One region of the Cytobacillus sp. FSL W7-1323 genome, then DNA from elsewhere that is predicted to be linked to it. Evidence: riboswitches for the same ligand, from Rfam matches in the RefSeq annotation. Region 1 holds a riboswitch; the other holds the start of a gene.

Region 1 (4,208 bases):
TACGAGTCTAAAGAAACAAGTGGATGAAAAGCATATCATCCTTAAGTCGACTTTTAGACAATTATTAAAATTAGATGCCATTTTCGTATTAAATCAAAAATAATCATAAATACATCAAATGTCCTAAAAAAAGATTGACTTCCCAAAAAAAGGTTGTTATTCTATCCTTAGAATAATTAGAAAATTAAATATTCTTATCGAGAGTGGTGGAGGGACTGGCCCTATGAAACCCGGCAACCGGTTGTTTGATACACGGTGCTAATTCCAGCAGAGCATAAAAGCTCTGGTAGATAAGAAGAGATGATAAACCCTCTTCTTTGTGAAGAGGGTTTTTGGTCGTCTTTTCTTTCCAATTTAAAAAAGAGGAGAGATGTAAAATGGCAGAAAAAGAAAAGCAACTTCGATTTGAAACAATTGGTGTTCATGGTGGGCTAAAACCTGATCCAGTAACAGGGGCAAGAGCGGTCCCAATCTATCAAAATAATGCTTATCAATTCCAGAATACAGAGCATGCGCAAGACTTATTTGGCTTAAAAGAAACAGGATATATTTATTCTCGTATTCATAATCCAACGGTTACTGTGTTTGAGGAAAGAGTTGCATTGTTAGAAGGGGGAACAGGCGCATTAGCATTAGCAAGCGGGCAAGCAGCCATTTACTTAGCTCTTCTTAATATTGTTCAAGCGGGTGATGAAATTGTAGCTGCCTCTAATTTATATGGAGGTACATATAATTTATTTACAGTCACTTTACCAAAGTACGGCATCAACGTTAGGCTTATCGATATTAATAATGAAGAGGAACTACGAGCAGCAATCAATGAGAAGACACGAGCTGTATTTGCCGAAACCATTGGTAACCCGAGTTTACAAGTACTAGATATTGAAACAGTTTCAAATATCGCCCATGAACATGGTGTGCCGTTAGTGGTTGATAACACATTTGCAACTCCTTATCTATGTCGGCCGATTGAGCATGGCGCAGATATTGTTGTTCATTCTGCTACGAAATGGTTACTTGGGAATGGGACGACAATGGGGGGGATCATTGTTGACGGTGGTAAATTTGATTGGAACTCAGAGAAGTATCCAGGATTAAGTCAGCCGGATACAAGCTATAACGATTTAGTATATAGTGAGGCACTTGGCCCTGTAGCATATATTACTAAAGCGAGAGTGCAGCTTCTAAGAGATTTAGGTCCAGCACTAAGTGCACAAAGCGCCTTCCAATTTACGTTAGGTTTAGAAACGTTAACGGTTCGAATGAAAGAACATATTGCTAATACGAAAAAAATTGTGCAATATTTAAATAATCACTCTGCTGTTAATTGGGTACTTTATCCGGGCGATGACAACCATCCTAATAAAGAATTAGCAGACAAATATTTATCTAAAGGTGCAGGGGCAGTTGTCGTTTTTGGCATATCTGGTGGGCGTGAAGCAGGTGCGAAGGTTATTAATTCGGTTGAGCTGTTCGCACATGTAGCGAATGTAGGTGATGCAAAAAGTCTTATTATACATCCAGCAAGCACAACGCATCAACAACTTAATCAAGATGGGTTAAAACAAGCAGGTGTACCTGAAGACTTAATCCGATTATCAATTGGAATTGAAAATGTAGAAGATTTGATCGATGATCTTGAATCTGCTATTGAAGCGGCAACCGGTATTGCTTCATTAAATATAAGGGTCTAACAACTATTATTTCAGATTTGACACCTACTTCAATGACATGATACTATTACACAGGTACACAAAAAAATTCAATATATTCATAGTTTGCTCTTATTTAGAGAGGTGGAGGGAAGTGCCCTTTGAAGCCCGGCAACCGTCATTTAATTGAAATGGTGCCAATTCACTCAAAGCATTAGCTTTGAAAGATGAGAGAAAGGAATTTTCATAACAAGCCTTTCTGCTCATAAGCAGGAAGGCTTTTTTTATAAACAATGGATATGCTATAAATGTGTTGGTTTTTCTGGATTGAAGAGGTGAAGTATAAAATGATTTCAATAAAAGATGTAAAAAAGATTTTCTCAACGAAAAACGGGAAAGTAAATGCAGTAGACAATGTTAACCTCGAAATTAACGAGGGTGAAATATTCGGTGTAATCGGATACAGTGGTGCGGGTAAAAGTACATTGATTCGTATGTTAAATGGACTTGAAATCCCGACTGAAGGCGTTGTATCTGTAGCTGGGAATGAAGTTTCTCGCATAAAAGGTGCTAGCTTAAGAAAGGCTAGACAAGAAATAAGCATGATTTTCCAACATTTTAATTTATTGTGGTCTCGAACAGTACGAGAAAACATTGCGTTTCCATTAGAAATTGCTGGTGTACCTAAGAAAGCGCGACTAGAGAGAGTTAATGAATTAATTAAATTGGTTGGACTAGATGGTCGAGAGGATGCCTATCCCTCGCAATTAAGCGGTGGACAAAAACAGCGAGTAGGTATTGCTAGAGCACTTGCCAATAATCCTAAAGTACTGTTATGTGATGAGGCGACAAGTGCTCTAGATCCGCAAACAACTGATAGTATTCTCGACTTACTTGTTGATATTAATGAACGTTTAGGGTTAACTATTGTGTTAATTACGCATGAAATGCATGTCATTCGCAAGATTTGCCACCGTGTGGCTGTCATGGAAGGTGGAAGAATTGTTGAAATTGGCGAAGTGCTAGATGTGTTCCAAAAGCCAAAAGAACCTATTACGAAGCGATTTGTTCAACAAGTGACCGAACCGGAAGAAACGAAGGAAACGATTACACATTTACTGAGTGCTTATCCAAATGGCCAAATTGTTCAACTTGGATTTGTAGGTGGTTCAGCGGAACAACCATTAATCACAAACTTAATTCGCCACTACAATGTAACAGTGAATGTATTACAAGGAAAGATATCCCAAACACAAAGTGGCTCTTACGGTACCTTATTTATTCATATAGATGGAGAGTCGGATGAGGTTACCCGCGCGATTGAATATATTCATTCGCAGAAGGTTGGCGTGGAGGTGATTTCCCATGCTTAATGAATGGCTACCAAATGTGGATTGGGAAAGAATGTGGGAAGCAACAAAAGAAACTTTATATATGACAAGTATTTCTGTTATAGCCACGTTTATTTTAGGAATTATTCTTGGATTACTTTTGTTCTTAACCTCTAAAGGTAATATATGGCAAAATCAGCTAGTTAATAAGATCATTGCGGCATTCGTCAATGTCTTTCGATCCATTCCGTTTTTAATCTTGATTGTGTTATTAATCCCTTTCACAAAAATGATTTTAGGGACAATGATTGGTGAAAATGCAGCATTACCAGCACTCATTATTGGTGCAGCACCTTTCTATGCAAGAATGGTGGAAATTGGCTTACGTGAGATTGATAAAGGTGTCATTGAAGCCTCTAAATCGATGGGTGCAAAAACAAGTACAATTATATGGAAAGTACTCATCCCTGAATCTATGCCAGCGCTTGTTTCGGGTATTACCGTTACAGCGATTGCGCTAGTCGGATATACGGCAATGGCAGGTGTCATAGGTGCAGGAGGATTAGGGAACCTTGCCTACTTAGAAGGTTTCCAAAGAAGTAGATATGACGTTGTATGGATTGCAACGATTATTATCTTAATTATCGTGTTTATCATCCAAATGATTGGTGATTTGATTACTTCCAAACTAGACAAACGATAGGAGAGCTAAAAAAATGAAAAAATGGTTATCTGTTTTAATGATTGCAGCTGTTGTATTATTTATTGCTGCCTGTGGATCTTCAGATGAAGGTAGCGAAGGATCTGATGAAGGAACAAAAACATTAAAAATTGGGGCATCTAACGTACCGCATGCTGAAATCCTTAATGAAGCAAAACCTTTATTAGAAGAAAAAGGAATTGAGCTGGATATCACAACGTTCCAAGATTATATTGTACCGAACCAAGCGTTAGAGGGTGGCGATATTGATGCGAACTATTTCCAACATATCCCTTATTTAGAATCTCAAATGGCTGAAAATGATTATGATTTTGTTAATGCTGGTGGTGTTCATATCGAGCCAATTGGTGTTTATTCACAAGAATATGATAGCTTAGATGATCTTCCAGAAGGAGCAACAGTTATTATGAGTAGCTCTGTACCTGACCATGGTCGTATTTTGACAATGTTAGAAAAGGAAGGTTTGATTACACTAAAAGCTGATGTCGATAAAACGACAGCGAC
Region 2 (4,208 bases), 2.3 Mb from region 1:
CCTGCAGCAACCGCAAAGTTACCATTAACAGCAGCAAGATCAACTGATTCAAGAGACCTTGGCAGTTGGGCTGCATCTACTTCATGGAATTTCAAATTTTTCGGGTTAGATAATACATCATTTACTGTTGCATTGACTGGGTTTATATCATCTTTCAATTCTATTAAACCAGCATCACGCGCAACTGTTAATCCTCTCGCTAAGTTTGTAGGATCATTAGCAATGGCCATCGTGCTGCCATCTTTCACTTCTTCAAGGGAGTTGAATTTTTCTGAATAAATACCAATTGGAGCTGTAGGAACAGAAATAATATCTACTAGATCCATCCCTTTTTCAGTGTTAAAATTCTCTAAGTACACTTTATGTTGAAATAAATTACCATCCAAATCTCCACTATCTAAAGCAATATTCGGTTGAACATAATCATTAAATTCCTTTACTTCTACTTTGTACCCTTTTTCCTCAAGTAGTGGTGCTACACCTTGCTCAAGCATATCACTATAAGGAACTGTCGCCCCTAAGACCATCTCTTTCTTTTCTTCGCCGGATGAACCTGATGTCCCACATGCACTTAAAACAGTGCAACCAGTCAGTACAAAAAATAATAACCAAACTTTTCTCATACCCTTCACCTCTTATTTTAATTATTTATCTTTTCACCTTTACGATATTTACTTCCTGGATGACCACTCGGTAAAAGGGGCGAGCCATGAGTAAAAAGCTTTTCTCTTAACGTACCCTTTTTGTATTCCTTTTTATATAAACCACGTTCTTGTAGAATCGGAATAACAAGCTCAATAAAATCTTCCAAATCTGCTGGCGTTACTAAATGATTTAAATTAAAACCATCGACACCAGAGGCTTCAAACTGATATTGAATTTGGTCTGCTACTTCTGATGGATTGCCGACAATTATATTGTCTCTATCTAATCCTTCTAGTTTTGAAATCGCTTCTTTAATCGATAGTTTTTTCTTCGCATCTTTCGTTAATGAAGCAGCTTTATAATGCCCATGCTCTGTAGCTTTAAATTCAAATGGGTTATCTAACTCATCCTTTGTAAATTCCGCAACATTATAACCGCTTGCGCCCCCAAACTGTGCTTTCGCTGCATCTGCACTCCATAATTGGTTGTATTCAGCAAATTTCTCTTCCGCTTCTTCAGTTGTCTTACCTACGATGACTGTTAGGAAAGTGAATATTTTAATATCTTCCGGATTCCTGCCATATTCTTCCGCTTGTTTTCGAATATCCTCTGTATAATTTCTTACTCTTTCAGGTGTTGGCCCACCTACAAATACACATTCTGCATGTTTTGCTGCAAAAGCACGTCCTTTAGGAGAAGTCCCTGCTTGATATAAAACAGGTGTTCTTTGTTGTGACGGTTCTGTTAAATGCGGTCCTTCGACATCAAAATATTCTCCTTTATGGTGAATTTCATGGATTTTCTTACGGTCGATTAATACCCCTTGTTCTGTATCTTCTATCACTGCTCCATCTTCCCAGCTTGATTCCCACAGTTTATAAACGACATCCATATATTCATCGGCAATTTCATAACGCTTATCGTGTTTGATCATATCTTTGAAACCAAAATTTCTTGCTGCATTAGGAAGATAAGAAGTAACGATATTCCATGCCACTCTTCCTTTTGTCAAATGATCTAATGTGGAAAACCGTCTTGCCTGCCCAAAAGGTGGCTCATATGTTGTACTCACCGTTAATGCAAATGACAGATGCTCTGTCACTGCTGCCATAGCAGGGATGACAAACGCCCCATCATTAACAGGAAACTGTAATCCATCGTTAATTGAAGGTTCTTTACTTTCTTTATACGTATCATAAACACCTAATACATCCGCAAAAAAGACAGCATCGAATTTTCCCTTCTCGAGTGTTTTGGCTAATTCCATCCAATAATTAATATCTTTATAGGCACGATGTCGTTTGGAATCTTTATGCTTCCATAGCCCATGAGAATTGTGCATTGCACTTGTCATTTCAAATGCATTCAATATCATTTGTTTTTTATAACTCATACTGCCATTACCTCCACTAATACTTCTACAAAAGAAGCATAATAATGTATTTATCAATTGTGCTAAGAATGTTTATCGCTTTTGGTGGTCCAATCAGCCATAAAAAAACCTCTTCCAAAAAGGAAGAGGTAACGTACGCTCATAAATATTTCATTCTCTTCCTATCTTTCAAGCTAAATGCTAGCTTGCTGGAATTGGCACAGTACTTGCAATGCTAAGTCTGTTGCCGAGGCTTCGTAGGGCCAGTCCCTCCACCTCTCTAGATAGTGGTTATTTAATTGATATAGTTACTCTAAAATATTTAGAATCTTTTGTCAACATGTTTTTTAACTTATGCTTCCTGATTTTCTAGTACCTTTTTCTTAAGAGCACGTCGCAGTATCTTTCCTGTTGTATTCTTCGGCAATTCTTCTAAAAATTCTATAGAGGAAGGAATTTTGTATTTGGCTAACTTTTCTTTACAATAAGTCAATAAATGTGCCTCTGTTAAATTTTCAGTTTTAGGTACAATATAGGCTAAAACTTTTTCTCCTGTATTCTGATCAGGTACACCTAAAACAGCCGCTTCTACAATGTCAGGATGGTCATAAAAAACCTCTTCTACTTCCCTTGGATACACATTATAGCCACCAACAATTATCATATCTTTCTTACGGTCAACAATGTAGAAGTATCCTTCTTCGTCCCTCTTAGCTAAGTCACCTGTATATAACCAATCTTCCTTTAAACAGGCAGATGTTTCTTCAGGCATTTTGTAATATCCTTTCATAACGTTAGGGCCTTTCACAACAAGCTCCCCTACTTCACCTACAGCGACCTCTTCTCCTAATTCATTAACTACTTTATTTTCAACATGAATAATAGATGTGCCAATCGACCCCGGTTTCCGTGGACGATCTAGTGGGTTAAAGCATGTGACCGGAGAAGCTTCTGATAAGCCATAGCCTTCAGAAATAACCACATTGAATTTCTTCTCAAAATTTTCTAACAATGCAACAGGAAGTGAAGCACCTCCAGAAATACATAATCTCATAGATTGGAAGACACCAGGGTTGCCTTCAGGATATTGATAAAGAAAATTATACATTGTAGGCACGCCGGCAAAAACAGTTGGCTTGTATTTTTCCGCTAAACGGAAAATTTCTTTCGGACTAAATTTAGGGTCTATTAAGATTGTTGCTCCACTTATCAGAGGTGCATTCAAAGCAACAGTTAAGCAAAACACGTGAAACATAGGTAAGGTTGTAATCACCGTGTCACGTTCATTAATCTGCAAATAGTCCGCGACATCACTCGCATTACTATACAGGTTACGATGAGTTAACATGGCTCCTTTAGGTTTGCCTGTTGTTCCTGATGTATAGAGTATAATCGCGACATCATCGGGTGTAACATCTGCATCAACAAATGTTACATCTCCATTGGAAACAAGCTCTGAAAACGATTTCAATTTAGGAAATACCGACTTATCTCCCAGAGCTGGAAGTCCACTTGTTTGACCGGTTTCGCAGACAATATAATGCTTAATATCTGTTAATAAATGATGCATTTTTTCTGCTAATGGTAATAATTGCTCAAGCATAATCACCGCTTTTACATCGCCATCTCTTAAAATATAGCCAATTTCTTCAGGCGTATAGATAGGGTTTATCGGTATGACCTTTGCCCCTAGCTTTAACGCACCATATAAACTAATAACAAAATGCGGCGAATTACCAAGTAGCAAGGCAATATGATCACCTTCTTTAATACCTAATGACGAAAGTCCTGATGCAAACCTTGTTACTTGTTCATCGAGCTTTGCGTATGTACATGCTTGATCCATAAAATAATACGCATTTTTTTCCCCATTTTCTAAGGCAATCTTGTGAAGCTGACTTGTTAAATTCAAGTTTCTCCCTCTTTTCTGAATGAATAGTCATTCATTTTTATAATATAAATTTTCTAAATTTATTATATTAAAAGAAATTTCAGGATTCAAGTAGTCTACGGAGATCTACTCTATTTTTTTCTTTATAAATAAAATAAAAAGCATAAAAGTTCTTCATCCTAAACGGTGAAAATACTTATATGCCTTAGTAAAAACAGACTGATACAGCTCTAATAAACTAAATTTACAAAGTCTTCTATAGTGATATTACCGAAATAATGTTTTATATTTACACCAGCT

Evidence for each region. Region 1 has a riboswitch for S-adenosylmethionine ahead of MKX67_RS19360 (methionine ABC transporter ATP-binding protein). Riboswitches for the same ligand answer to the same signal wherever they lie in the genome.
Region 2: another riboswitch for S-adenosylmethionine. It lies ahead of MKX67_RS07815 (LLM class flavin-dependent oxidoreductase); the one in region 1 lies ahead of MKX67_RS19360 (methionine ABC transporter ATP-binding protein).

Annotation. Positions count from the first base shown of each region.
Region 1 covers NZ_CP151998.1:3,812,283-3,816,490, reverse strand. The annotation lists gene MKX67_RS19370 (hypothetical protein) at 1-103, shown strand, start outside; SAM riboswitch class I at 192-297, shown strand; gene MKX67_RS19365 (O-acetylhomoserine aminocarboxypropyltransferase/cysteine synthase family protein) at 378-1,694, shown strand; SAM riboswitch class I at 1,782-1,886, shown strand; gene MKX67_RS19360 (methionine ABC transporter ATP-binding protein) at 2,000-3,025, shown strand; gene MKX67_RS19355 (methionine ABC transporter permease) at 3,018-3,686, shown strand; gene MKX67_RS19350 (MetQ/NlpA family ABC transporter substrate-binding protein) at 3,700-4,208, shown strand, end outside.
Region 2 covers NZ_CP151998.1:1,505,944-1,510,151, reverse strand. The annotation lists gene MKX67_RS07820 (MetQ/NlpA family ABC transporter substrate-binding protein) at 1-623, opposite strand, end outside; gene MKX67_RS07815 (LLM class flavin-dependent oxidoreductase) at 641-2,038, opposite strand; SAM riboswitch class I at 2,197-2,308, opposite strand; gene MKX67_RS07810 (fatty acid--CoA ligase family protein) at 2,370-3,929, opposite strand; gene MKX67_RS07805 (lipoate--protein ligase) at 4,139-4,208, opposite strand, start outside.